Regions from separate parts of the Janthinobacterium sp. P210005 genome, predicted to be linked through region 2. Evidence: predicted binding sites of a transcription regulator. Region 2 holds the regulator's gene; the other holds the start of a gene.
What was found. Region 2 encodes sigma-54, which starts transcription at its own class of promoters, with help from an activator protein. Its sites were predicted from a motif close to TGGCANGNAANCTGCTTT; they were not measured.
Positions count from the first base shown of each region.

Region 1: adh (aldehyde dehydrogenase) is a predicted target of sigma-54. The motif match lies at 6,626-6,643, and genes of this name have one in related genera.

Region 1 covers NZ_JAZARC010000010.1:4,149-18,849, reverse strand. Annotated here, with positions in the region: gene VPH40_RS27830 (4Fe-4S binding protein) at 1-1,283, opposite strand, end outside; gene VPH40_RS27825 (porin) at 1,341-2,501, opposite strand; gene VPH40_RS27820 (PQQ-dependent methanol/ethanol family dehydrogenase) at 2,789-4,525, opposite strand; gene VPH40_RS27815 (DUF779 domain-containing protein) at 4,575-4,964, opposite strand; gene adh (aldehyde dehydrogenase) at 5,020-6,540, opposite strand; gene VPH40_RS27805 (beta-propeller fold lactonase family protein) at 6,885-7,841, opposite strand; gene VPH40_RS27800 (TonB-dependent receptor family protein) at 8,046-10,184, shown strand; gene VPH40_RS27795 (substrate-binding periplasmic protein) at 10,244-11,077, opposite strand; gene pedF (cytochrome c-550 PedF) at 11,103-11,588, opposite strand; gene rtcA (RNA 3'-terminal phosphate cyclase) at 11,719-12,738, opposite strand; gene VPH40_RS27780 (RtcB family protein) at 12,755-13,990, opposite strand; gene VPH40_RS27775 (vWA domain-containing protein) at 14,264-14,701, opposite strand, start outside.
Region 2 covers NZ_JAZARC010000002.1:187,711-202,411, forward strand. Annotated here, with positions in the region: gene ilvA (threonine ammonia-lyase, biosynthetic) at 1-1,173, shown strand, start outside; gene queF (NADPH-dependent 7-cyano-7-deazaguanine reductase QueF) at 1,256-2,098, shown strand; gene VPH40_RS10840 (PTS sugar transporter subunit IIA) at 2,432-2,914, shown strand; gene hprK (HPr(Ser) kinase/phosphatase) at 2,951-3,886, shown strand; gene rapZ (RNase adapter RapZ) at 4,107-4,970, shown strand; gene VPH40_RS10855 (enoyl-CoA hydratase/isomerase family protein) at 4,971-6,056, opposite strand; gene hpf (ribosome hibernation-promoting factor, HPF/YfiA family) at 6,185-6,547, opposite strand; gene VPH40_RS10865 (RNA polymerase factor sigma-54) at 6,617-8,095, opposite strand; gene lptB (LPS export ABC transporter ATP-binding protein) at 8,100-8,855, opposite strand; gene lptA (lipopolysaccharide transport periplasmic protein LptA) at 8,855-9,436, opposite strand; gene lptC (LPS export ABC transporter periplasmic protein LptC) at 9,462-10,073, opposite strand; gene VPH40_RS10885 (KdsC family phosphatase) at 10,116-10,649, opposite strand; gene VPH40_RS10890 (KpsF/GutQ family sugar-phosphate isomerase) at 10,649-11,683, opposite strand; gene VPH40_RS10895 (cation:proton antiporter domain-containing protein) at 11,768-13,747, shown strand; gene VPH40_RS10900 (GGDEF domain-containing protein) at 13,748-14,701, opposite strand, start outside.

The sequences.
Region 1 (14,701 bases), on a different contig from region 2:
CGCACGAGGCGTTTCTGCCAAGCCAATGCACCGGCCAGCAGCGCCAGCCCGGCGAGCAACAGCAGCAACTCCGTCTTGCGCCCTTTCCACGTGCCGCGCCACGAGGCATCGTCGCCTTGCGGCGCCGTATAAAACTCGGCCGGCAGGCGGTAATTGACATCCACATTGCGCGCAATGCGTTCGGGATACACGATGCCCTTGCTGCGCGTGATCGGCATGGTAAAAGCCAGCGGACTGGCCGCATCGAGCCCCGCCTGACTGATGACGCGCAAGACGGCGACATTTTCCGTCGGCAACAGCGTCGTATCCGCCAATTGCAACTCCAGGTCCAGGTCGCGCATGTCGATGGGCAAGCCATCCTGTTTCAGCAATAGCCGGTCCGGCACCGTGCCGCGCACGAAATCATCGCCCAGCACGCTGTAGCGCCCGCGCGACATGACGAGGATGGCGTGGTCGCCTTCGTCCAGCCGGTTGCGCAATTTGTTCCAGCTGCGTTCCGTCAACAGATTGCGCCCCACGCTGGGCACGGACACATACGCCAGGTACAGGTCGATGAACACGCCGTCCGGCGCGCGCGTGGCTTCCCCATCGAGGCCCGCACCGGGACTGCCGGCAAACAGGCTTTCAATCTCCTTGTTGCTCAACCGCACATGCTGAATCAAGCCCTGCTTTAACATTTGCGCGACATCAAGCTTTTCGAACACGTCCATGCGGATGCGCGCGATCTGATCCGGGTCACGGCCTTGCGCAAAGCCAAGTTTTTTGCGCGACACTTTCAAGGCCGACGCCAGCACGCTCTGGTTGATGATGCGCACGGAAGCCGTGGCCTTCGACACGCCATCGATATCGGCGTGCGTGGCGTCCGTGGCGCGTTTCTTCCTGGCATCGATAGCGATATTCTGCTTCAGCGACAGTCCCTGATACTGTTTGACGAACTGGAATAAAGGCGCCTCGCCCAGGCCATCGAGAAACACGGGTTCGTGCTGCGACAGCACGGCCACGTCGAGAAAACTCCCTTGGGGATTGATAGCGATTAATAAGTTGACGGGAACGCCGGAAAAGCCGGGGATCGGCGCCAGGTCCACCGATTCAAAAACGTAACCGACCAGCTCCGTGGCCGTGGCGTTTTGCCGGAACAATGGCCAGACGGGCAAGTCGGTCTCCTTGTCGCCCACGACGATGGGAGCAGGAAAACGCCGCGCCAGCTCGGCCTTGGCGAGCACGCCCGCCCACGCCTGTCCCAGGATAAACAGGAATAGCCAGCATCCGATGAACAACCGCATTATCCGCATGCACCACGCTCCGTGCGGCGCCTTGTCGCAAGGCGCCGCGTTCATGTATTAGAAGAAAATAATGCCGCCCAGGGACACGCCATTCATCTTCGCTTCGCCGCCCGTAAATCCTTTCGAGCGCGTCTGGCCCAGTTCGCCCACCAGGGTGATCGCGCTGTTGAGCGAGTAATACGCGCCCAGGGTCAGGTTGGCGTTCGACTTCAAGCCGCCCGTGCCGGCCGTGTTGTCGTCGTTCTTGCTGATGCCGTAGGACAAGCCCAGTTTCAGCTTGTCTGTCGTCTTGTACGTGCCTTGCAGCAGCCAGTTCTTCGACTTGGTATCGCCCTGGTCCGCATCGGACAAGATGCCCAGCCCCTTGCCACCCTGGAAGTTGAGCAGCACGCCAGCCGGGCCCATCTGGTACGAACCGCCCACTTCCACGCCGCGCATGGTCAAGTCATCGACGCCCGGCGTTTTCGACGTGAATTTTTGCGACTTCACGCCCAACCAGGCTTTCAAGCCTTCCTGCGCATACGTCAGCTGCGCCTGCACTTGCGGACTCGACTTTGAAGAATAGGTCGAGCCTGCCACGATGGGCGTATCGGAGACGGGGCTGACCAGCGCCACATCGGCGCCAAAGCCGCCCGACTTCGGCGAGCTGTACATGATCTGGCCATAGTTGCCCAGATAGGTGTAGCCGGCGCCGATATGGCCCAGGGTCACCCGGCCCCGCTGCGTCGCCTGCACGGGTGCGCCCGAGCCCAGCAAGGTCATGTCGGACAAAATCGCATTCGCGCCGAAGATGCCGTAGTCGCGGCCCAGCTTGAAAGTGCCCATGTGTTCATTGCCAAACGTAAAGAATGCCTGGCGCACATCGACCACGCTGTTCTGGCTGATGGCGCTGTCCGTGGCCGTCGAGTTGTAGATGCCGATCAAGGCTTTCACGTCGTACTCGCCCAGCCGCGAACTTGCCGAGGTGATCAAACCATTCGGCAGCAAGCCGTTGCCGATGGTCGTACGGTCTTTCTCGCCGCCGCAACCGAGCGCCTGGCCGCCCAGCGCCAGCCCGCCCACGGCATCGCCCGAACACGACACTTGCGTGTAATAAGCGTTGACGATGCCGCCCACCGACACGGTCCAGTCGCCAGCCTTGATATCGACGGCGTGTGCCTGTCCCACCGCTGCGATTGTCATGACACCCAGGCTCCCCAGCTTGATCAATGTATTCATTGCTTCTCCTCTTTCTTCTCTGTTTTTAGTGTGCACACCAGTGATTGATGTACCTCAAGCTTTGGCAATAAGCGTGCCCAGCGCGGCCCAGAGGGAGAAAGAGAAAATACGTATTTGACTTGTGCAGCAGCGGATCAATCGCCACTGCCGGTGTTCATTTTTTGACCGCAAGCAGGCATAGCGGGCGTCCAGGTAAACAAAAAACTGACGGCCTGGGCCGTCAGCAAAAAGAAAACACCCGGCGGACAGGGAGACACCCATCCGAGTGGCCCGGATGCTTCACCCCGTTACTTCGATGCCAGCTTGAAGACCCACACGGAACCGCCCTGTTCCAGGAAGTTGACCTTCTTCGCCACCTCGCCGCCCCACAGCGGCACGGCGCCACCCCAGCCGGAAACGACGGCCACATATTGCGTGTCGCCATCCTGCCAGGTGACGGGCGGCGCCACGACGCCGGAGCCCGTCTGGAATTTCCACAATTCCTTGCCCGTCTTCGCGTCGACGGCTTTCAGGAAGCCTTCCGGCGTGCCGTAGAACACCAGGTTGCCGGCCGTACTCATCACGCCACCCCACAGCGGCGCGTTGTTCTTGATTTCCCAGACGATCTTGCCCGTCTTCGGATCGACGGCGCGCATGGCGCCGATGTAGTCGTCAAACAATGGCTTGATGGTGAACCCCGCGCCGAGGAAGGCGCCGCCCTTCTTGTAGCTGATCGGCTCGTTCCAGATATCCATGCCCCATTCATTCGCGGGAACGTAGAACAGCTTGGTTTGCGGCGAGTACGCCATCGGCATCTGGTTTTTGGCGCCGAGGAAAGCGGGCGCGGCAAACACGGTCGTACCCTTCTTGCCTTCCTCTCCCTTGGTCGGGTCGCCAGGGCGGCCGGCGGCAATGAAATTCGGCCGGCCCGTCTTCAGGTCGATGCTGCTGGCCCAGGTGATTTTCTTCACGAATGGAAAGGCGTTCTGCAGTTTGCCCGTGTTGGCGTCGATCACATAGAAGAAGCCGTTACGGTCGGCCTTGCCGCCATAGCGCTTGCCATCCATGTCAAAGGTGACGAACTCGTTGGCGCCATCGAAATCCCAGGCATCGTTCGGCGTGTTCTGATACGCCCACTTGATCTGGCCCGTTTTGACGTCCAGCGCCACGGTGGATGACGAGTACAGGTTGTCGCCGGGACGCAAGTGGCTGTTCCACGGCGCCGGGTTGCCCGTGCCAAAGTAGGCGAGCTTGGTTTGCGGATCGTAGGTGCCGCCCATCCAGGTCGAGGCGCCGCCCGTTTTCCATAGGTCGCCCGGCCACGTCTTGTTCGCCGTGCCGGACACGCCGTTGTCGATGGCCTTGCCGTCCTTGTCGTAGCGGTGACCCATATGGCCCTCTACCGTCGGACGGCTCCACACGAGGTCGCCCGTCATCGGATTGCGCGCTTCCACCCGGCCGACGATGCCGAATTCCCCGCCCGACACGCCCGTCAGCAGCAAGCCTTCGGCGATCAGCGGCGCGGCCGTCATCGAGTAGCCGGCCGCGTAATCGGCCACTTTTTCTTTCCAGACGATCTTGCCCGTGTTCTGGTCCAGCGCCACCAGGTAGGCGTCCAGGGTACCGAAAATCACCAGATTGCCATACAGGGCCGCACCGCGGTTGACCACGTCGCAGCACGGCATGATGCCGTCCGGCAAGCGATGCTCATATTTCCACAGCTTGGCGCCCGTTTTCAAGTCGACGGCAAAGATGCGCGAATACGATGCCGTGACGAACATCTTGCCGTTGTGAATCAACGGCTGCGATTCCTGGCCCCGCTGCTTTTCGCCGCCGAACGAAAACGACCACGCCGGCACCAGCTTGGCCACGGTCTTGTCATTGATCTGCGTCAACGGCGAATAGCGCTGGCCTTGCGTACCCATGCCAAACGACAGGACGCTGGCCGGATTCTTCGCCGTGCTGTCGAGCATGGCATTGGTGACATTGCCCACGTCGGCCGCCTGGGCCAGCGATGCCAAACCCAAACCGATGAGTATCCCCATGATTTTTTTCTGCACAATCATCTCCCTCTGTTTTATTAGTATGTGTGTATCAAGTCTTGCGGTGCTCATGCGGCTGGGCATGCAACAGCGCGCACTCTTCATCGGTGAACAGGCGCGAGCGCGTCAAAAAGCGCTTGCCCGTGCCGTTGTCGAGTGAAAACATGCCGCCATTGCCATCGACCACATCGATAATCAACTGGGTATGCTCCCAGTACTCGAATTGCTCGAGTCCCATGTAGAACGGTGTGCCATTCAAATTGCCGAGATAAATGTCGGTATCGCTGACATCGAACTCGCCCAGCGCGTAGCACATGGGCGCACTGCCGTCGCAGCAGCCGCCCGACTGGAAAAACATCAGCGGGCCGTGACGCTGGCGCAACTTGTCCATCATTTCCAGCGCCGCATCGGTGGCGACCACCCGGGCAATTGCTGCACTCATGGCATCCCTTTCTGCGCGCCGCGCCTGGACTGCAAGCGCGGCGCCCGTTGCCGGTTTAGAAGAAGCCCAGCGCTTTCGGGCTATAGCTCACCAGCAAGTTCTTCGTTTGCTGATAGTGGTCGAGCATCATCTTGTGGTTTTCGCGGCCGATACCCGATTGCTTGTAGCCGCCGAACGCGGCGTGGGCCGGATACAGGTGGTAGCAATTGGTCCACACGCGGCCCGCCTGGATGGCGCGTCCCATGCGGAAGGCGCGCGAACCGTCGCGCGTCCACAGGCCGGCGCCCAGGCCGTACAAGGTATCGTTGGCAATCGCCAATGCGTCGGCCTCATCCTTGAAGGTGGTCACGGACACGACCGGTCCGAAGATCTCTTCCTGGAAGATGCGCATCTTGTTATTGCCCTTAAACACGGTCGGACGCACGTAATAGCCGCCTTCCAGGTCGCCCGCCTGCGTATTGCGCTCGCCACCGGCCAGCACTTCCGCGCCTTCCTGGCGGCCGATGTCGAGGTAGGACAGGATTTTCTCCAGCTGCTCCTGCGACGCCTGGGCGCCGATCATGGTGGCAGAGTCGAGCGGATTGCCCTGCTTGATGGCAGCCACGCGTTTCAAGGCCCGTTCGATGAATTTCTCGTAGATCGATTCCTGGATCAGCACGCGCGATGGGCAGGTGCACACTTCACCTTGATTCAGCGCAAACATCGCAAAACCTTCCAGGCACTTGTCGAAATATTCATCATCGGCATCCATCACGTCTTCAAAGAAGATGTTCGGCGACTTGCCGCCCAGCTCCAGGGTGACGGGAATCAGGTTTTGCGCCGCATAGCCCATGATCAAACGGCCCGTGCCCGTTTCACCCGTAAAGGCGATCTTGGCGATGCGCTTGCTCGACGCCAGCGGCTTGCCCGCTTCCAGGCCGAAACCATTGATGATGTTCAGCACGCCAGGCGGCAGCAGGTCGCCGATCAGCTCGATCAACACCATGATGGAAGCCGGAGTCTGCTCGGCCGGTTTCAAGACGACGCAATTGCCGGCGGCCAAGGCCGGCGCCAGTTTCCACACGGCCATCAGGATAGGGAAATTCCACGGGATGATCTGGCCCACGACGCCCAGCGGCTCATGGTAGTGATAGGCATAGGTTTCCGCGTCGATTTGCGCGACGGAACCTTCCTGGGCGCGGATGCAACCGGCGAAGTAACGGAAATGGTCGATGGCCAGCGGAATGTCGGCATTCATCGTTTCGCGGATCGGCTTGCCGTTGTCGATGGTTTCCGCCGTGGCGATCAGGCTCAGATTCTGTTCGATGCGGTCGGCGATGCGGTTCAGGATATTGGCGCGCTCGGCAGGCGAAGTCTTGCCCCATGCCTCCTTGGCGGCGTGCGCGGCGTCCAGCGCCAGCTCGACGTCTTCCGTCGTGGAACGGGCGATTTCGCAAAACGGCAAGCCCGTGATCGGGGTGATGTTAGGAAAGTATTCACCTTTTACTGGTGCAACGGATTTGCCGCCGATGTAATTGTCATAGCGTTGTTTGAAGGGATTGGCTACGCCCAGTTTGCTGATGTCTGCGAGATTCATGTCGTCCTCTATCGGGTTAATTAGAATGGAAATACTTAATTAAAATCAAACGTCCTGGTACAGATGGGGTGAGTACACGGAGTCTTCCGCAAATGCCGTGCCAGCTCGCCATCCCACTACAAACTTAGCCGGTTTTACCCTCGTTGCAAGGGCGTGGCGTCAATCCCGGCCTGCTTTTCAGCGCATGCCCCGGACTTGGGTGGGGGCGTGGCGCTGTTTGCGTTTTGAACAAGGCGGCGGCATCCTGTTCCAATCCGGGCCAGCCCTGCTGCGCCGCCCCGTCGCCGCTGCACAATGGAACAGGTGTACCAGACTGGAACACCTGCGCCTGTGCCATGAAGGAATCAACGAATCACCACGCCCCATGGCAATTCACCCACGGCAATATCGGCCACCTTGCGCGCGCTGACCGTGTCGATGACGGACACGCTGTTCGAGCGGCCATTGGCCACGTACAGCTTGGCGCCGTCCGGCGTGATGGCCATGTTCCACGGGCGCTTGCCGACGCCAATCGTGGCCGTCACCTGATTGCTGGCCGTGTCGATCACCATCACCGTACCGTCGATGCCGTTCGAGACATACACCTGTTTGCCGCCGGGATGGACGGCGATGCCATTCGCATTCTTGCCCGCTGGAATGGTGGCAATCGCCTTGCGCACGGCCATGTCGATCACGTAGACCGCATTGACCAGTTCGCACGCCACGTAGGCGCGGCCCGAGTCCGGACTGAAACCGATGCCGCGCGGCCGCAATCCCACGGCGATGGAAGCGACCTGGCGGCGTTGCGCCACATCAATGACATCGACTTGCTCCGCCTCTTCCGCGCTGACCAGCAGCCAGCGCCCATCCGGGCTGAAGACGGCGTGTTCCGGATTGCGTCCCTGCACCTTGATATCGGCGAGCAAGACGCCCGTCTGGCCATCGAGCAAGGCCACACTGTTGTTTTCCTCGACGGCCACGGCCACGTGACTACCGTCTTGCGAGGCGCTGACGCCTTCGGGCGACTTGCCCAGCGCCACCGTGCGCACGGGCGCACCGCCAGCGTTGTCGATCAGCAGCAAGGCGCTGCTGGCCGCATCCGTGACAAACAATTGCCGCCCGGCGGGGTCGGCGGCGATGCCGCGCGGACGCTTGCCTGCGGCGATCTGGCGCACCACCTGGTCGGTCGCCGTGTCGATCACGCTCAAGGTGCCCGACTTTTCGTTGGGAACATAGGCAAAGGGAGCGGCCTGGACAGCGGTGCTGGCGAGCGCCGGCAGCAGCCAGCACACCTGGCGCAAGCGCGAGAAGAAGTTGGGCATAATCACCTTTTCAATGGCAAAACGAGGGAAAAGCGCGCCGTATCGGCGCCTCTGACAATTACCGTATGCAAACGCCGTGCCACTGACACGCGTATAATTTCAGCCCACCAATGGAGACATGGCAGGCATATTGCTTGATACACCTACGCAGACCTGTACCGCGCACGCGATCAAGCAGGCTTTTATTCACATTGGAGAATCCGCATGCAGCATCGTTTCCGCCTGAACACCATCGCCAGCCTGTTTGTCGCCGGCAGCGCCACCCTCGCCCCCCATGTCTTTGCCGCCGAGGCAGCTGACCCGGCCAATGGGCAACTCATGGATACGGTGGTCGTCAGCGGCAGCCGCATCGCCCACCCCAGCCAGGAAGTGCCGGCGTCCATCGACGTGGTCGACAGCGCGCGCATCCAGGATGGCCAAATCCGCGTCAACGCGTCGGAAGCGCTGGCCGCCGTGCCGGGCCTGGTCGTGCAAAACCGCCAGAACTACGCGCAAGACTTGCAAATCTCGTCGCGCGGCTTCGGCGCCCGCTCGGCCTTCGGCGTGCGCGGCGTCAAGCTGATCAGCGATGGCATTCCCGCCAGCATGCCCGATGGCCAGGGCCAGGCCGCCACGTTCAATCTCGATACGGCCGAGCGCATCGAAGTACTGCGCGGACCGTTTTCTGCCATCTACGGCAACCATTCGGGCGGCGTGATCCAGCTGTTCTCCAAGGATGGACAAAATCCCCCTTCCGTCGAACTGAATGTGACGGGCGGCAGCTACGGCACCAGCAAGGTGGACTTGACGGCGCAGGGCCAGGCAGGCGGCATCGGCTACGTGCTCGACGGCTCGCGCTTCCGCACGAACGGCTTCCGCGACCACAGCGCCGCCACGCGCGAACAGGCGTTCGGCAAGATCACCGTCAAGCCCACCGCGGACAGCAAGCTGACCATCGTCGCCAACAGCCTGCATCAAGGCAATACGCAAGATCCCCTGGGCGTCACCTGGACCACGTTTGCCCGCGACCCGCGCGCCGGCGAAATCGACACGACGGACACGCAAAACCCGAAACGTACCCTGGCCGAGCGCTACAACACGCGCAAGAGCATCGACCACCAGCAGATCGGCGCCACTTATGAACAATCGTTCGGCGATGACCGACTGCACGTGATGGTGTATGGCGGCAACCGCGACGTGATCCAGTACCAGGCGTTTACAAAGGGATTCCAGGCGCCGCCTAGCCATTCGGGCGGCGTGGTCGATTTCCAGCGCCAGTTCTATGGCATCGACACCAACTGGCTGCACGTGAACCAGCTGGCCGGAGGCAAGCTGAGCACGACTATCGGCATCGACTATGGCCGCTCCAGCGACGACCGTACCGGCTATGAAAATTTCATTGGCAATAGCTTTGGCGTAAAAGGCAAGCTGCGCCGCGACGAGCAGAATGTCGTCTCCAGCCTCGATCCGTATATCCAGGCGGAATGGCAAGGCGGCCCGTGGCTGCTCAGCGCAGGTGTGCGCTACAGCAAGATGAAAGTGGCTGTCGACGACCATTTCCTCAGCAACGGCAACGATAGCGGCAGCCTGGAATTCAGCCACACGACGCCCGTGCTGGGCCTGCTGTATAAACTGACGCCGAACGTCAACGTCTACGCCAGCGCCGCGCGCGGTTTCGAAGCGCCCACCCTGAATGAACTGTTTTACTCGGGCACAGGCGGCGGCTTCAATTTCAACTTGAAGCCCGCCACCAGCACCAACCTGGAAGCGGGTATCAAGGCCAGGATCGCCAACAACACGCACGTGAATGCGGCCTTGTTCCAGATCAAGACCAACGACGAACTAGTGGTCGACAAGTCCAGCGGCGGGCGCACCAGCTATCGCAATGGGGGTAAAACCTTGCGCCAGGGCATGGAAGTGTCGCTGGATTCGAACCTGCCATATGGCTTCACGACCAAAGTGGCGCTCACCAGCCTGCATGCCGTGTATGACCAGGCATTTGGCGGTGTGCGCGAAGGCAGCCGCTTGCCGGGCGTACCCAGCGCCAACCTGTTTGCGGAGCTGGCCTGGAAAGATACGTTCGACCGTTTTGGCGCAGCGCTGGAAAGCGTGGCCAGCAACCAGGTCTACGCGGAAGACAGCAACATCGAAAAACCGGCGCCCGGCTACACGGTATTCAATGCGCGGTTCAACGCCAGGCAAAACGTGGGCAATTGGCGCTTCAAGGAGTTTGCCCGCCTGAACAATCTTTTCGACAAGACCTACGTGGGTTCCGTCATCGTCGGCGATAGCAACAAGCGCTACTATGAAGCGGCGCCGGGACGTAATTGGTTGCTGGGCGTTAGCGCCCAATATAGTTTCTAAAACTAAAAAGCCCGCGCCTCTTCCGATGCGCGGGCTTTATTGTCATTCAACATGGCCTGCTACGGCCGTGCTTCCTTCACGCCATATTTCTCGAAGATGGTTTTCAATTCGCCGCTGGCCGCCATCTCGTTCATGGCTGCCTGCAGCAACTTGGCCACGTCGAGCTGCTGGCGGCTGACGGCCAGGCCCACGGCCCAGCCCGCACGCGGCAGGCGGGCGAACGCCACTTCGCTCATGGGGAAAGCGGGATCGCTTTTCAGCACCGATTCGATTTCCGAACGGTTGGCCAGCACGGCGTCGAGCTTGCCCGCCTGCAATTGCTGCAAGGCTTCGGCGGCCGTATCGAAGATGCGCACATCGTCGCGGTACTTGCCATTGTCTTCGCCCAGCATCAGCATGGCCGCGATCGACACCTTTTCCACGCCGATGCGCTTGCCGGCCAGCGAGGCGACGCCATCGAATTGCGGCACGGCTTGCGCACTGCGCGCCAGGCGCACGGTTTCCACGTAGTATGGCGCGAAGATCTCGACCTTGTCGTTGTCCGCCATCAACCTCTTGTCGACCGGCACATGCAACATCACATCGGCGGGGCCATAACCGAGGTAATGTCCCTTCCACACCATATTGCGCAAATCGTCGTTGAGATTTTCGCCGGCGGGAAATGGCAGCAAGCTCAGTTTCAGCCCCAGCTTTTTCGCCAGCGCTTCGGCAATATCGATATCGATGCCCGTACCCTTGTCGGAAAACGGCGCGAATTCGTTGTACACAGCCACTTTCAGGCTGCCCGACTGCTGCACTTTTTGCCAGTCGGCGCGCGCCGGCGCGGCGGCGCACAGCGCCAGGCAAGCGAGCGAGATCATCGCGCGCGCGCCCCGGAATTGAAATGAACGCATGGAACTCCTTCGTGATCAGTTCGACTTAATTAGACTCGCGGCGCGTTTCCAAGTAGGTCTTGATGGCCCACATGGCTTCCTGGTTGAATACACCTTCGAACGGCGGCATGTACACGGCCCCATTGCGCACTTTACCGTGGCGGATGGTGGTCAGGTAGTAATTGTCCGTTTCCTTGTAGCACGCCTGTTTCTTTGTCTCATTCTTGATACCGAAGCAATCACGGTCCAGCTGGCGCAAGTCCGGCGCGATGCCGCCGGAGATGGCTTCGATGCCGTGGCAACGGGCGCAATTCTGGTTGTAGGCCGATGTGCCTACCGTCAAGGCCAGTTTGTTGCCCCGATACGGGTTTTGCTCGAGCCACTTGTCGCCTACCTTGGGCAAGCCCGTGGTATCGACGCCTTGCGGCGTGACATTGCCGTGCGCATAGGCATGCGGCAAGGTCAGCAGGGAAGTGAGGGCAACGGCGCCGGCCGCCGCCACGCCGAGCAGGGTACGAATGGAATAGGTCATGCTGGTCTCCTTGGTTTTTTAGTCAATACCAAAGAAGAGCAAATGCCATGCCATGCGTCTATGCCCCACATCCGGCCGCCCATGTATCAATTTGGAACAGCTGCAACACGTAGTTGTGTCACCGCGCGCGTCAGGCGGCGGCCACCGTGCAGATGCTGCCTCGCGCCTGCTGCTCGAAAGTGATACGCACGGGCAAAAACCGGGCAATCACCTCCGCATTCGTCAGCGCGTGCTGCGATACCTTGTTGCAGCTGAAGGTACCGCCACCCGCCAGCGCCATGGGCAACAAGAGCTGGTCGGCCAGGTGCTCGCCGACGGCCGCGTCCGTCTTGAGATAGGCGCGCACCTCGTTCAACAGGCGCTTGGCCACGGACTCGGCCAGCAAGGACTTTTCGCCGAACGAAGTAAATACTTCCGTGACATGCTCATGCTCCAGGGTCAGCAGCAGGACGTTGCCCGGTCCCTGCTCCGCCGGCAAGCCGACGAGGCGCAGCTGCTTGCCGCTCCAGCCCATGCCGCTGGCGACACGCTCGAGCTCGCGCTGCGCCACCTGCACATGCACGCCCGCCACCACGCTTTCCGCATACCCCGCCTTCCGTTCGCCGCGCTGCAGCAGTTGAATCGGCTGCAAGCGCCGGCACGGTTGCACGGTGGCCGTCACCTCGCCGCCGCCCGCAGGATGAAAGCCGTAGCGTTGCAGCGCGATCTCCACCTCGGCGCCCATCTGCTGCAGGATGCGGCCATACGCGCGCTGCAAAAAATGCACGGGCGGCGCCATGGCATTGTGCGTGCCGCCAGTGATGCGCACGGTGGATGGCCCATCCGCATGCAGCAGGGCCGGCAGCAAGGTTTGCAGCACCAGGGTGCAGCTGCCGGCGCTGCCGATGGCAAAGCGGTAATCGCCGCCGCGCAGGGGGCCGGGCACGAATTCCAGACTCGACGCGCGCAGCGCCACCGGCGTCGTGCGCGCCCCGCAAATGGCGGTTGTCGCCTGCACGGCCAGCAGATGCTGGCGCAGCAAGCCGGGCTTTTCCCGTCCCGCGCGAATGTTAATCAGCCGAAACGGTTGCCCCGTGATCATCGACAGGCTCAGCGCCGAACGTAAAATCTGTCCGCCGCCTTCGCCTTGCGCTCCATCTATTTCTATCATCTCTGTTTTCTCTCTCTTATCCTTTGACGCAGACGACCTGCTTCAAGATATGTACGACATCGACCAGCTCGCGCTGTGCCAGCATCACCGCATCGATATCCTTGTAAGCCATCGGGATTTCATCGATCACGTTTTCATCCTTGCGGCATTCCACGCCTTGCGTGGCGCGGATCTGGTCATCCAGGTTGAAACGCCGCTTCGCTTCCGTGCGGCTCATCGTGCGTCCCGCGCCGTGGCTGCAGCTATGGAAACTCTCGGCATTGCCCTTGCCGCGCACGATAAAACTCTTCGCACCCATGGAGCCGGGAATGATCCCCAGTTCACCCGCGCGGGCCGACACGGCGCCTTTGCGCGTGATCAATACATCCTTGCCGAAGTGGTGCTCCTTCTGCACATAGTTATGGTGACAGTTGACGGCCTCCACGTGCGTCTGGAACGGTTTATGGATGACCGTGCGCACGGCGGCGATCAGGTTCTGCATCATCACTTCGCGGTTGTTGCGGGCGAAACGCTGGGCCCAACCCACCGCTTCCAGGTAATCGTCGTAATGCTGCGTTCCCTCGGCCAGGTAAGCCAAATCCTGGTCGGGCAGGTTGATGAAGTGGGTGCGCATATCCTGCTTGGCCAGTTCGATGAAATGGGTGCCGATGGCATTGCCCACGCCGCGCGAACCGGAATGCAGCATGAACCATACGGCCCCCTGCTCGTCGAGGCACACTTCGACGAAGTGGTTGCCGCTACCCAAGGTTCCCAGGTGGCGGTAATTATTCGTATTTTTCAGCTTTGGCGTTTTCAGGCAAATCGCATCGAATTCATCCTTCAATTGCAGCCACGCCGCATCGACCACCGAGGGCGGCGTATGCCAGGAACCTTCATCGCGGCCGCGGTGGCCGCGCGTCTTCGGCGACATCCCGTGCGGAATGGCGCGTTCGATGGCGCTGCGCAGCGGTCCCAGGTTATCGGGCAGATCGTTCGCCGTCAGCGTGGTTTTCGCCGCCATCATGCCGCAGCCGATATCCACGCCCACGGCCGCCGGAATCACGGCGCCCAGGGTGGGAATCACGCTGCCGATGGTCGAGCCCTTACCCAGGTGGACGTCGGGCATGACGGCGATATGCTTGTAAATGAACGGCAGGGTCGCCGTGTTGCGCAATTGTTTTTTAGCCGCTTCTTCGACAGGCACGCCACGCGTCCACATTTTCACTGGACGGCTGCCTTCGGTATGCAGGACTTCGTATTCTTCGTTTTTCATCGCTATTCTCTTCTTCTATTGTATAGGGGGTGATGACCAGGGTTGGTGAAACAGTTGCCGACGTATCGGCCCAGGATGTAGTTCCATCGGCATTCATCAGTACGACAACCCGACAAGGGGGGGACAGGATTTCTGGCAGACGCACTGCGCCTGCCAGGCCGGTCTGACGCGGCTGATCGATGTAATCCTGTCGGCATTCGGGGTACTACGGCGCATGACAAGCGTGGACAGGACGTCTTTTATGTAGTCTTGTCCGCATTCATGCGCTTTGCTTCAACAAACTGGTGCCGCGATATCGATGGCGGCGATTTCTCCCACCCAATGGGCGGGATCCAGCCGGCCGGCGGCAAAGGCGGCGATGATCTTGAAGACGTCGTCGGAAAAACCGCCGATATTCAGAATATCCTCGCGCTCCATCGCCTGCGTGGTGGCATGCGGCGCAATATCGATGCATACCAGTTTTGCTTGCGGATTGCGCTGTTTGAAGACATTCCACTGTCCCATCGTCGCCGTGGCGCCGCTGCGTTTGGCGTCGATCCACGATTCGTTATCGGACACATAAATCACCAGGTCGGCCAGCTCCTTCCTGCTGTTCATGCGCAGCAGCGGCGCGCTGCAATTGGTACCGCCGCCACCGATGGCTGCCAGCCTGGCCGCGTTGCTCATCACGCTATCATCCGCGCCGAGTCCGCACTGCACCACGCTGTGCTC
Region 2 (14,701 bases):
CTGCACGGCGAGTCGTACACGGATGCCTACAACCATGCGCTGACCCTGGAAAAGGAACAGAAGCTGACCTTCGTGCACCCGTTCGACGATCCGGACGTGATCGCCGGCCAGGGCACGATCGGCATGGAAATCCTGCGCCAGCACGCCGGCCCCATCCACGCCATCTTCGCGCCCATCGGCGGCGGCGGCTTGATCGCCGGCATTGCCGCCTACGTGAAACAGATTCGCCCCGACATCAAGATCATCGGCGTACAAAGCGTCGATTCGAACGCCATGGCCCGTTCGCTGAAAGCGGGCGAGCGCGTGACCCTGAACGATGTGGGCCTGTTTGCCGACGGCACGGCCGTGCGCCTGGCCGGCGAGGAAACCTTCCGCCTCGTGCAGGCGTATGTCGATGAAATCATCACCGTCGACACGGACGCCATCTGCGCCGCCATCAAGGACGTGTTTACGGATACGCGCAGCATCCTGGAGCCGTCCGGCGCGCTGGCCATCGCCGGCGCCAAGGCGTATGTGGAACGGGCCAGCTTGACCAAGCACCCTGTCAACAATGAAACCCTGGTCACCATCGCCAGCGGCGCGAACATGAATTTCGACCGTTTGCGCTTTGTCGCGGAACGGGCCGAACTGGGCGAATTCCGCGAAGCCGTGTTTGCCGTCACCATGCGCGAACAGCGGGGCAGTTTCAAGCGTTTCTGCTCGCTCATCGGCGCGCGCAACGTGACGGAATTTAACTACCGCATCAGCGATGAAAAAGCCGCGCACGTGTTCGTCGGCATTCAAATTGCCGACCGACATGAATCAAGCGTGCTGGCGAAGACTTTCGAGGAACACGAATTCAAGACCCTGGACCTGACCCACGACGAGCTGGCCAAGTCGCACATCCGCCACCTGGTGGGCGGCAAGAGCCGGCTGGCACAGGACGAGTTGCTGTACCGCTTCGAGTTCCCGGAGCGCCCGGGCGCCCTGATGCGCTTCCTCGACAGCATGGCGCCGAACTGGAATATTTCCCTATGCCACTACCGCAGCCAGGGCGGCGACGTGGGCCGCATCCTCATCGGCCTGCAAGTGCCGCCCGATGAAATGGGAGAATTCGCCCGCTTCCTCGATACCCTGGGATACCGTTACTGGGATGAAAGCAGCAATCCCGTCTATAAGCTGTTCCTGGGGTAAGCATCACCTCCCGGCGGCGGCTACTCGCCGTCGGGAGAATTAGGCTACCATGCGTGCTTGACTGAATTCACGCCACACGACCATGACCACCACCAACGACCTCGCCGAACAATCCCCGCTGGGCAAAAGCTCCGCCTACCGCACCGATTACGCGCCGGAACTGCTGTTTCCCATTCCGCGCCAGGGCAAGCGCGACGAGCTGGAATTGCGCGGCACATTACCGTTCTTCGGCCTCGATATCTGGAATGCGTATGAGCTGTCGTGGCTGAACCAGCGCGGCAAGCCGCAAGTGGCGATTGCCAAGGTCAGCGCGCCGGCCGATTCGCCGAACATCATCGAATCGAAGTCGTTCAAGCTCTATTTAAACTCGTTCAACCAGACCAGGCTGGACAGTCCGGATGCGCTGCTGGCCTTGCTCAAGCAGGATTTATCGAAGGGTTTCGGCGCGCCCGTGCAAGTGGAACTGACCTTGCAGGACGATTTCGGCAAGCTGAAAATGGGCGAATTCGACGGCGTGCTGCTCGACCGCCTGGACCTGGAAATCACGCAATACACGCCTTCGCCGCTGCTCTTGAAGGCGGCGCTCGATGAAGCGCCAGTGGAAGAAAAACTCGTCTCGCATTTGCTCAAATCGAATTGCCTGGTGACGGGCCAGCCCGACTGGGGCAGCGTGCAGATCGAGTACGCAGGACCGCAGATCGACCAGGAAAGTCTGTTGCGCTACCTGATCGGTTTCCGCGAACACAACGAATTCCACGAGCAATGCGTAGAGCGCATCTTTGTCGATATCTTGCGTCAGTGCAAGCCTCAAAAACTGTCCGTGTATGCGCGCTACACGCGCCGCGGCGGCCTCGACATCAATCCCTGGCGCAGCAACTTCAGCACCGGGGCGATGCCGGGCAATCTGCGCAATGCGCGCCAGTAACGCCAAACAACACCCCGCAACCATGCCAACAGGAATGTTGGCTGTGTTTTAAAACAACGTTGCAGTAGTGCCGCAGAGCATGTCAAAGACGCTGAAAAATCGGAAAATCGGCATTCGGCGGCGGAAAAACCGGCGCACCGCGTGTTTTTAATCAAGAAATAGCCGATACACGCCGATGTTATTTTTTTGCTAAAATGATGACCACGTGGGCTGTAGCGCCCACTGCGCTCGCAGCGGGCGTATACTGTTGAGAATTGGCGTTACAGGCCGCCGAAACAGGCCTATAATTCGGCTCGCAAGCCCTCTGCGCATTGCACCATTTCATTGAGTGTCATGACTAATCTTAGCAAAATATTATCCCTCGAGAACGTCCTGCTGGACCTGGAAGTCTCCAGTAAAAAGCGCGCCTTCGAGCAAGCCGGCCTGATCTTCGAAAACAATTACGGCATCGCCCGCTCTACCGTCTCGGACAATCTGTTTGCCCGCGAACGCCTGGGCTCGACCGGTCTGGGCCATGGCGTGGCCGTGCCGCATGGCAGGGTCAAGGGCAGCAAAACCTTGAAAGCGCCGCTGGGCGCCTTCGTGCGCCTGGCCGAGCCGATTCCATTCGAATCGCCCGATGGCAAGCCCGTCAATCTGCTGTTTTTCCTGCTGATTCCAGATCATGTCACCCAGCAACATCTGGAAATCCTGTCGGAAATCGCCGAAATGTTTTCCGACGACGCCTTCCGCACGGCCTTGGCCACGGATCCGGAACCGAAATCCGTGCATTCGCGCATCGTCAATTGGCAACCCAGTCTGCAAGCGGCAGGTTAAACTTCAGGTATTCCTCCACTCCTGAAGAAGACTGCCATGTTGCAAACGCCGCTGACGATACAACGCCTGTACGACGATAATCGTGAAAGTCTGCAACTGGGCTGGTTCGCCGGCTTCCCCGGCGGCGAGCGCCTGATCTCGGGCGACGTCTCGTCGGCCGCCGACCAGGTGGGCCACTTGAACCTGATCCATCCGGGCCGCATCCAGGTCTTCGGCCACCAGGAAATCAATTATTACCAACGCCTGAAGGTCAACACGCGCACCCACGTGATCGGCGAACTGATCGCCGGCGGTCCGCCCGCGCTGATCATCGCGCAAGGGCTGGAAACGCCGCCCGACATCCTCGCCATCTGCGACGAGCAAAACATTCCCCTGTTCTCCACCCCGCTGCCGGCCGCGCAAGTGATCGACTTCCTGCGCGTCTACCTGTCGAAAAAACTGGCGCAGCGCATCATCATGCATGGCGTGTTCATGGACGTGCTGGGCGTGGGCGTGCTGATCACGGGCGACTCGGGCTTGGGCAAGAGCGAACTGGGGCTGGAACTGATCTCGCGCAGCCACGGCCTGGTGGCCGACGACGCCGTCGAATTTTCGCGCATCGCGCCCAACATGATCGAAGGCCGCTGCCCGCCCCTGCTGCAAAACCTGCTGGAAGTGCGGGGACTGGGCTTGCTCGATATCAAGGCCATCTTTGGCGAAACGGCCGTGCGCCGCAAGATGCGCCTGAAGCTGATCGTGCACCTCGTGCGCCGCAACGCGCTGGAAGAAGAAGTCGAGCGCCTGCCATTCCTGTTCCCCACGGAAGACGTGCTGGGCTTGCCCGTACGCAAGGTGGTCATCCCCGTCGCCGCCGGCCGCAACATCGCCGTGCTGCTGGAAGCGGCCGTGCGCAATACGATTTTGCAACTGCGCGGCATCGATACCTTGCAGGAGTTCATGGAACGGCAGAGATTAGCAATGAGTGGCGACTAGTCTGCAGTGGAGTTCACCCTTGCAAGGGCGAACCGTTGCGCAGGCACGCAGCAGTGCTGCGTGAATTCCCTGCTTCACCAACGACTTGCCATGAGTGGCGACTAGCGTTGCAAGAAGCACGCCCTCTTTTGTTTAACCAATACTACAGTCCAAATTGCAATAATTTGTAAAGATAGTTGCCTTGGGAGCGGAGCGCCGGTCTTTATTGTATGATCGGGTTATGCATATCGTCCTTATCACCGGAATATCCGGCTCCGGTAAATCCGTCGCGCTCAATGTGCTGGAAGATACCGGTTACTATTGTGTCGACAACCTGCCACCGGCCTTGCTGCCCAGCCTGGTGCAGACCCTGCTCGACGAAGGTACACCGCAACTGGCCGTCGCCGTCGATGCGCGCAGCGCCGAGTCGCTGACCAGCCTGCCACACAATGTGGCCCTGCTGCGCGACCAGGGACACGACGTCAAGGTCATGTTCCTGACAGCCACCACGCATTCGCTGGTGGCCCGCTTCTCGGAAACGCGGCGCAGCCATCCGCTGTCGCACGAATTGCGGCCGAACCAGAATCCGGCCAGCCGCCGCACCCTGATCGAGTGCATTTCGGAAGAGCGCGAACGCCTGTCGACCATCGAACAGCTGGGCCATGTGATCGACACGTCGGAACTGAGCGCCAACAAGCTGCGTGCCTGGATCAAGGATATCGTCGCCTCCGAACGCGCGCCGCTGACCCTGTTCTTCGAATCGTTCGCCTTCAAGCTGGGCGTGCCGCTGGACGCCGATTTCGTCTTCGACGTGCGGGCCTTGCCGAACCCCTATTACGACCTGGCCTTGCGCCCCCTCGATGGACGCGACGCACCCGTGATCGCCTTCCTCGACGCGCAGCCCAGCGCGCTGGAACTGCTGGCCGACATCCGCGCCTTCATCGAGAAATGGTTGCCGTCATTCAAGTCCGACAACCGCAGCTACCTGACGGTAGCCCTCGGTTGCACGGGCGGCCAGCACCGCTCCGTGTACATGGCGGAGCGGCTGGCGCAATATTTCGGCCCCAACGAGCGTGTGGTACTGCGCCACCGCGAGCGCAGCTAGTTAATCGAGGTGGCGCAGCGGATGCGCCGCGGCCGGCCAGACGGGCGTAAAGAAGCGCGCCACCATGGCCGCGTCGACTTCGTCCAGGCTGGCGGGGTTCCAGCGAGGGGCATTGTCCTTGTCGACCACCAGCGCGCGCACGCCCTCGAGCACTTCGCCATGTTCGAAATTGTGGCGTACGACTGTGCGCTCCAGGCGCAGGCAATCGGCCACGCCCAGGTGGGCGCCCCGCTGCAGCAATTCCAGGGTCACCGACATCATCAAGGGCGAACGCAGGCGCATGGCCGCCAGCGCCTTGGCGGCGAACGCACTGTCGTCCTGCGCCAGCGAAGCCATGATGGCCGCCACGGAGCCGGCGCTGAAATGGCGGTCCAGCGCTGCGCGCGCCGTGGCCAGGGGAGAAACGCCTGCCTCGGCCTGGAATGGTGCCGCCAGCGCCTTGATGGCCACCGGCAAGGCCTCGCCCGGCGTCGATTCAAACAGGTCCAGCAGCGCCCCTATCTGCGCTTCGGGCAGGCAGACATCGGCCAGGCCCGTGTACAGGGCGTCGGCCGCGTTGATCGTCAAGCCCGTCAAGCCCAGGTACAGGCCCAGTTGGCCGGCCAGGCGGGACAGGAAATAACTGCCGCCCACGTCCGGGAACAGGCCGATATTGACTTCCGGCATGGCCATGCGCGTGCGGCCCGTCACGATGCGCAAGCGGTTGCCTGGCCCGGCTTGCGCCACGCCCATGCCGCCGCCCATCACCACGCCATCCATCACGGCGATATACGGTTTCGGGTAAAAATGAATTAAATGATTTAAAGCATATTCTTCCGTAAAGAAATCTTCCAACAGGGCGCTGCCGCCTTGCGGCGTGGCCAGACCCGCATCGTAAAAGAAACGGATGTCGCCGCCGGCGCACAGGGCTTTGTCGCTGCTGGAGCGGATCACGACGGCGTCCACCTGCGGATCGTCGCGCCAGGCCAGCAGGGCCGCGCTCAGGGCACGCACCATCTCCAGCGACAGGGAATTCAAGGCTTTCGGACGGTCGAGCACGATGTGCCCGGTGCGGTTGCGGATGGAAGTCTGGACGAAGTCGCTCATGGCAGGCAGGAAAGAAGTGAAAGTGCGAATATTCTAATGCCTGCGCGGGGAACATTGCGTTCCGCTGGGCGCAAAAAAGGGCGCAATGTGCGCCCTTAGTTGATCACAACTGCTGGAAGCGGGTGGCCTTAGACGGCGACGACGGCTTCTTCCTCGGAGTTGTCTGGCAGATGCTTGATCGCCTCTTTACCGTGCCCTTGCACTTTGGTTTTGTATTTCATCACTTGCCTATCGAGCTTGTCGATCAGCGTATCGATCGCGGCGTACAGGTCGTGCGCCAAGCTTTCCACATAGACAGTCTTGCCGCTCAAACGCAGGTTGACTTCAGCCTTTTGACGTTTTTCTTTCTCTTTGAGGTTATCCACGGTCAGAATCACGGCGATATCGATGACTTGATCGAAATGACGTTTCACGCGCTCCAGCTTCGTTTGTACGTATTCACGGATGGCTGGTGTCACTTCGAGATGATGTCCGCTGATGGTGAGATTCATACACACTCCTAAAGATGATCGGGTTCGTGCGGTCCATCCTATCCGGCCCGCAGAGGAACCGAAAAAAACTTACAAACACTTACGCAGGCTCACTGGCGGAATTTTTAATGCTTCCCGGTATTTGGCAACAGTACGTCGCGCAATCACCATGCCTTGTTCCCCCAGCATGTCCGCAATCTTACTGTCGGATAAAGGATTTTTAGGGTCTTCTGCTCCTGTCAGTTGCACGATCAATGCCCGTATCGCCGTCGATGACGCTTCGCCCCCCGCTTCGGTGGCGACGTGGCTACCAAAGAAATATTTCAACTCGAACATGCCGTGCGGGGTCAGCATGTACTTTTGAGTTGTTACCCGCGAGATAGTACTCTCGTGTAAACCCAGTGTATCAGCTATTTCACGGAGCACAAGGGGGCGCATGGCAACGGCCCCATGCGAGAAAAAGTTCTTTTGTCTTTCTACTATCGCCTGTGCCACGCGCAGGATCGTGTCGAAGCGCTGGCGCATGTTCTTGATCAGCCACTTGGCCTCCTGCAACTGTGCGCCCATGGCGCCCTCCCCCTTGCCCTGCTTGAGCAAGTTGGCGTACATGGCGTTGACGCGCAGGCGCGGCATGACGTCGTTGTTCAAGGTCACTTGCCAGCCATTGCGCGCGCGCTTGACGACGACGTCGGGCACCACGTAATCGGAAACGTCCGAGGCGAACACGGCGCCCGGATGCGGATTGCACTGGCGAATCACCGTCTGCGCTTCGCGCAAGTCTTCATCGTCGCAATCGAGGGCTTTTTTCAGCTTGTTGAAATCGCGCTGGGCAAACCAGGCCAGGTGCTTTTCCACGATCACGAGGGCCATGCGCCGCGTCACCATGGCGATGTGCGGCAAGCGCTTGATTTGCAGAGCCAGGCATTCGGACGCGTTGCGCGCGCCCACGCCCGGCGGATCGAAACTTTGCAGCAGCGACAAGGCCGTGCGCATCTCGTCGGCGTCGATTTCCAGCTCTTCCGGCAGGCGCGCCAGGATGTCGTCGAGCGACTCTTCCAGGTAGCCATTGTCGTCGAGCGCGTCGATGATCAGCTCGACCAGCGCGCGGTCGCGCAATTCGAGCACCGTCACGCGCATCTGCTCCATCAGGTGTTCGCGCAGAGTGCAGTGATGGGCCTCCAATTGCGGACGCGAATCTTCGTCGTCGGGCGCCTTGCCCCGGCTCGCCTCACTCCAGTCGCTGTCGCCGCCATCCGCGGCGGCCGGGCTGTCGCCCCCCTCGCCGTCAAACGCTTCCGCTTCGGCCGGCGCTACGGGCGCCTCCTGGCCTGGTGGCTGGGGCGGCGCTTCGGCCGGTGCGGCCGTGGAGCTCAAGGCCCCGTCGGACAGCAGGCGCAGCGAGCGGTCGAGCGGATCATCGAGGCGTTCGAGCAAGGGATTGTCCGTCAGCAATTGCTCGAGTTCCTGGTGCAATTCCAGAGTAGACAATTGCAACAGGCGTATCGATTGCTGCAACTGCGGCGTCAGTGCCAGGTGCTGCGAAGTGCGCAGCTGCAATGATTGTTTCATTGGCTTACATGCGGAAGTGTTCGCCCAGATAGACCCGGCGTACCGACTCGTTCGCAATGATGTCGTCGGGGCGTCCCGACGCCAGCACCGAGCCCTGGTTGATGATGTAGGCGCGGTCGCAAATACCCAGCGTCTCACGCACATTATGATCGGTGATCAGCACGCCGATATTGCGCTCCTTCAAGAAACGCACGATGCGCTGGATCTCGATCACGGCGATCGGATCGACGCCGGCGAACGGCTCGTCGAGCAGCACGAAACGGGGATCGGTGGCCAGCGCGCGGGCGATTTCCACGCGGCGGCGTTCGCCACCGGACAGGGACAGCGCCTGGTTCTCGCGCAGCTTTTCAATCTGCAAGTCGGCCAGCAATTTATCCAGCCGCTCCTCGATCTCGGCCTTCGTCAGCGGGCGGCCTTCGACGGTCTGGATTTCCAGCACGGCGCGGATATTGTCTTCCACCGTCAGCTTGCGGAAGACGGACGCTTCCTGCGGCAGGTAGGACAGGCCCATCTGCGCACGGCGGTGGATCGGCAGGCTGGAGATATCCACGCCGCTGATATCGATGCTGCCACCATCGGACGGCACCAGGCCGACGATCATGTAGAACGAGGTGGTCTTGCCGGCGCCGTTCGGGCCCAGCAAGCCCACCACTTCGCCGCATTCGACTTGCAGCGAAACATCATGCACGACTTGCCGCTTGCCATAGGTTTTTTGCAGCCCGCGAACGATCAGGGTGCTGCCGCAACGTGTATTTTCCATTATTTCTTTCCTGGCGCGGGCGTGGCCGGCGCTTTCTCCGCTGCCGGCGCCTTGGTCTTCGGCTGGATCACCATGCGCACGCTGCCGCCATCGGCGGTGCTGGTGCCGCTGTTGGAATTTTCCATCGCAAATTCTTCCTTGCGGCTGTCATACGAGATGAAAGCGCCATTGGCCACATCGGTGACTTTCGCGCCTTCCAGGCGCGTCAGCTTGGCTCTGGAAAACAGTTTCACCACTTCCGTCTTGTTGTCGTATTCCACGCGCTCCGCTTCGCCTTCGACCCACAGGTCGCCCGCGCCATCACGCTTCTGGCGGAAGGTCGCAAGCTTGCCGGGATCGGCCCAGAAGGTGATGAACTGGTAGCCTTGCGGGTCTTCCGTGATCAGGGCCCGGCCCGCCTTCATGGTCAGGGTCCCCTTGACCAGCACGACGTCGCCCGTCAGGGTGCGCACCTGCTTGACGTCATCGACGTGGCCGCTGCGTGCCGTGATGACGGCTTCCTTCTCGGAATCGGCCTTCTCGGCATGCGCCGCGCCCATGATGGCCAGCGAAAATACGGTCAACAGCAAGATGTTCTTCATAGTATGGTTTCCTTGTTTCATTCTGTCATTTTGCCGCCGCGGCCGGGCGCGGTTTCGGCGGGAGGACCATGCGCAGCGCATTCTGCACTTCCACCACGCCGGTGGCGTTATTCGCCTTCATGCCGACGCCATTGATGCGCGAGGCGCCCGTCAGGATATCGACAGGCACGTCCGTTTCCATTCTTTCCTCGTCCGGGAACACCGTCAGCGCTTCCGTCTTGACCGTCAGGTTCTGCGCCTTCGGACTGGCCACGCGGTCGATCACGACCTTGCGGTGCAGTTGCAGCCGGGTATTGTCCTGGTCGATATGCGCCAATTCCGCATTCATGTTCATCGGCGGCATGCCTGGCGTGAGCTTGCGCACGAAGGGCTGGTCGATATCGGACGAATCGTCCAGCGGATAATGCGTGAGCTTGGTGCCCGACACGATATAGCTGGGCTTGCCCGTCAAGTCCATGCGCACCATGCTGAAATTGGTGATGAAATAGTCGGGTTCATCCAGATGCTTGCTGGCCGTGATGTCCTGGCCATTCTTGTTCATCACCTCGAGCAGCCAAAAGCTGCCCAGCGCGACGACAACCGCGCCCAGCACGGTAAAAATCATGCGCCAGCGATGGGCGCCTCCTGGCTTACGCATAGGGCTTCACTCTTTCAAAGGTCACTGGCGAGGCGGCGCGCCTCACTCCAGGAACGGCGCCATGACGCGCGCATAGTTGTCCTGGGCGCGCAGCAGGAATTCGCAGATCTCGCGCACCGCGCCGCGGCCGCCGCCAGCCTGCGTCACATGGTGCGCCAGGCCCTGCGCCTCCGGACGCCCGCCCGGCACGCTGACGGCAAAGCCCACGCGCTTCAGGATGGGCGCGTCGATGACGTCGTCGCCGATATAGCCGCATTGCTCTTCCGTCAAGCCCGTCAGCGCCAGCAATTCGCGAAACGGCGTCAGCTTGTCGTGGCCGCCCTGGTGCACATGGGTAATGCCCAGGTCTTGCGCGCGGCGCGCCGTGATGGCCGAGCGGCGCGCGCTGATGATGGCCGTCTGCACGCCCGATTCCTGCAGCAGCTTGATGCCCAGGCCATCATACACATTAAACGTTTTCATCATCTCGCCGTCCGGGCCGAAATGCAGGCTGCCGTCGGTGAGCACGCCATCGACGTCAAAGATCATCAGTTTGACCTTGGCCGCCCGCGCCAGGTTGTCCGCCACGCTGTCCATCAGATCACCTTCGCTTGCGTCAGATCATGGATATGCAGCGCGCCCACCAGCTTGCCGTCGGCATCGACGACCAGCATCTGGTTGATGCGGAACTGCTCCATCACGGCCACGGCATCGACGGCCAGGCGTTCGGGCGCGATGCTGCGCGGCTGCGCATGCATGACGTCGCGGATCGCCACTTGCGTGAAATCCTGCACGCGCTCAAACATGCGGCGCAGATCGCCATCCGTAAACACGCCCACGGGACGGTTGTCCGCGTCGACGACGGCCGTCATGCCCATGCCTTTCTTCGTCATTTCCTCCAGCGCCTGCAGCAAGGAAGCGTCCACGGGCACCTTGGGTACGCGTTCGCCGCTGCGCATGACGTCATGCACGTGCGTGAGCAAACGGCGGCCCAGGGCGCCGCCCGGGTGCGAGCGGGCGAAATCTTCTTCCTTGAAGCCGCGCAAGTCGAGCAAGGCCACGGCGATCGCGTCGCCCAGGGCCAGGGTGACGGTGGTGCTGGCCGTCGGCGCCAGGTTCAGCGGACAGGCTTCTTTCTCAACAGAAATATCCAGGTGCACGTCGGCCAATTGCGCCAGGCTCGAATTGGGCTTGCCCGTCATGGAAATCAGCACGCCGCCCATGCGCTTGACGACGGGCATGATGGCCATCAGTTCCGATGATTCGCCGGAGTACGATATGGCAATAAAAGCATCGTCCGACGTGACCATGCCCAGGTCGCCATGGGCCGCTTCGGCCGGATGCACGAACAGGGCCGGCGTGCCGGTGGAAGCGAGGGTGGCGGCAATCTTGCGCGCGATATGGCCGGACTTGCCGATGCCGGAGACGACGACTCTTCCCTTGCATTGCAGCAACATCGCCACGGCGCGGCCGACGCTGTCGTCCGTGGCCAGGCGCGCATGCAGCGCAACGATGGCGTCGGACTCGATCTGCAAGGTGGTGCGGGCCAGCACGACAGCGCGCTCGGTCGTCGCTTGCATGTCAATTCGATCAAAAGCTTTCAGCATTGTTTTTTCATGGGTTACACTCATGCCCAAAGTATAAACGAATTAGGAAAGCAAAAAACTTGCCAGTCACAACAAACAACGATTTCCATTGACCGTACCGGGCAACCCATGTTTTCCTCGCTTGAACTGACCCTGATGTTACTCGGCAGCGCCGTGCTGGGCGTGGTCGCTTTCAGAATGTTGCATTTGCCGCCCATGCTGGGTTACCTGGCCGTCGGCATCGTCATCGGCCCCCACGCGCTGGGCCTGGCGGCGGAAAACGAGGCCAGCCACACCCTGGCCGAGTTCGGCGTCGTCTTCCTGATGTTTTCCATCGGGCTCGAATTTTCTCTACCCAAGTTCCTCGCCATGCGGCGCATCGTCTTCGGCCTCGGCATGGCGCAGGTGGTCACCACCATCATCGCCACCGTCGTCTTCGGCTGGTTTGTCGCCCGCTACCTGTCCGCCTACATCCACCTGAGCTGGCAAGCCGCGTTCGCCCTGGGCGGCGCGCTGGCCATGTCGTCGACGGCCATCGTCTCGAAAATGCTCACGGAGCGGCTGGAACTGGAAAGCGAACACGGCCGCAAGATCATCGGCATCCTGCTGTTCCAGGACCTGGCCGTCGTGCCCCTGCTGATCCTGATTCCCGCCCTCACCCGCGATTCGGACAACCTGGCCGAAACCCTGGCCTGGGCAGGCGGCAAGGCCCTGGTGGCGCTCATTTTGCTGCTGTTCATCGGCCAGAAGATGGTGCGCGGCTGGTTGACCATCGTCGCCAAGCGCCGCTCGCAAGAGTTGTTCATGCTCAACCTGCTGCTGATTACCCTGGGGGCGGCGTGGATCACGGAACGGGCAGGATTGTCGCTGGCCCTGGGGGCCTTTGTTGCCGGCATGCTCATTTCCGAGACGGAATTCAAGCACCAGGTGGAAGAGGATATCAAGCCCTTCCGCGACGTGCTGCTGGGCCTATTCTTCATCACCGTCGGCATGCTGCTCAATATCCGCGTGGTGCTCGACAACTGGTGGCTCGTGCTGCTCTTGCTGTGCGGCCCCGTGCTGCTGAAATTCGCCCTGATCGCGGGCCTGGCCCGGCTGTTCGGCTCCAGCAACGGCGTAGCCTTGCGCACGGGGCTGGGCCTGGCGCAGGCTGGCGAATTCGGCTTTGTGCTGCTGAACCTGGCAGGCGGCATCAAGCTGATGGACCCGTTCGTCGTGCAGGTGGTGCTGGCGTCGATGGTGCTGTCGATGCTGGTGGCGCCCTTCCTCATCGCCAAGTCCGACGCCATCGTCATGAAACTGGCGGCCAACGACTGGATGATGCAATCCTTGGCGTTGACGAAGATCGCCACGCGCACCATGGCGTCGCAGAAACACGTGCTGATTGCCGGCTTCGGACGCAGCGGGCAAAGCCTGGCCACCCTGCTGGCGGAAGAAAAGATCGAATACCACGCGCTGGACCTGGACCCGGAACGGGTGCAGGAAGCGCAGCTGGCCGGCGCGCATGTCTCGTACGGCGACGCGGGCCGGCGCGAAAGCCTGGTGGCGGCCGGTATCTACCGGGCCAGCGCCGTGGTAATCACGTACGCCAACACGCCTTCGGCACTGAAATTATTGCATTTACTCAACGAAATGGCGCCCACCTTGCCCGTCATCGTGCGCAGCCACGACGATACCGACCTCGACCAGCTGAAGAAGGCAGGCGCGGCCGAAGTGGTGCCGGAATTGATGGAAGGCAGCCTGATGCTCGCTTCGCACGCGCTGATCATGATGGGCGTGCCCCTGCGCCGCGTGGTGCACCGCGTGCAGGCCGCGCGCGAGGAGCGTTATGCCTCGCTGCGCGGCTATTTCCACGGTTCCAGCGATGCGGGCGACGATGCCGAGCTGGAACGCCTGCATACGGTCACCGTCAGCGACGGCGCGCATTGCGTGGACTTGCCCTTGAGTGCGATCGACGTGGCCGGCTGCGGCGCGTTTGTCACGGCCATCCGCCGCGGCCGCGGCCGCCTCGACGTCACCCCCGAGACGCAGCTGGCCAGCGGCGACGTGGTGGTGCTGCGCGGCACGGCCGACGCCGTGGCCAAAGCAGAAACATTACTATTGAAATAACTATTCGGACGGTGCCTGCCAGCTGATGACCTTGTTACGGCCATCGGCCTTGGCCTGGTACAGGGCCTGATCGGCGTGCGCCACCAGTTGCTGCGCCACCGTTTCGATCGGTAGCAGCGCCGCGTCCGCTTCCAGGCTGGCCACGCCGATCGAGACGCTGACCCACGCTTGCGCGCTGCCCGGCAAGTCGAACATGGTGCCGGCGATGCTGGCGCGGATGCGTTCGGCAACGAACGTCGCACTGTCGAGGTCGGCGTCGATCAGCAGCACGACGAATTCCTCGCCGCCGAAGCGGCCCAGCGCATCGGAACGGCGCAATTCCGTGCGGATGCGCGTGGCCACTTCGCGCAGCACTTCATCGCCACCCTGGTGGCCATAGGTGTCATTGACCAGCTTGAAATGGTCGATATCGATATACATGCATGAAATGCAATAATTCTGGCGCCGCGCGCGGGCGATTTCTTCCAGCAGCCGGCGGTCGATATAACGGCGGTTGTAGACGCCCGTCAAGGAATCGGTCAAGCCGATGTATTTCAGCATTTCATTGCTGATCACGTTTTCCAGGCAAATGGCGATGATGGATGCCATGTGCTTGATGAAATCCGTGCCCAGCACGGGCGTAAAGCGCGTCACGTCGCTGCTGGCCAGGTTCAGGCTGCCGATCAGGCGCTTGTTGCGCAGCAAGGGCACCAGGGCCACGCTGCGCAAGGGCGAACCGATGCCCGGGAAACGCGGGCCATGCACGGCGGCATCAAAGGCGCCCAGCAGCGGCAGCGGCGGCAAGGCCGCTTCGCCCTCGGCCACGGGTACCGACGGGGCAAAGCCCAGCTCCGCCACGGCATGTACGAACAGCAACTGCGGGAAGGCGCTGAAATCGACGCCCAGCTTTTCCATCACCAGCACGATATCGTCATCCTCGTCGAGCAGGCTCAAAGTGACGCCGTCGAGGTCGGA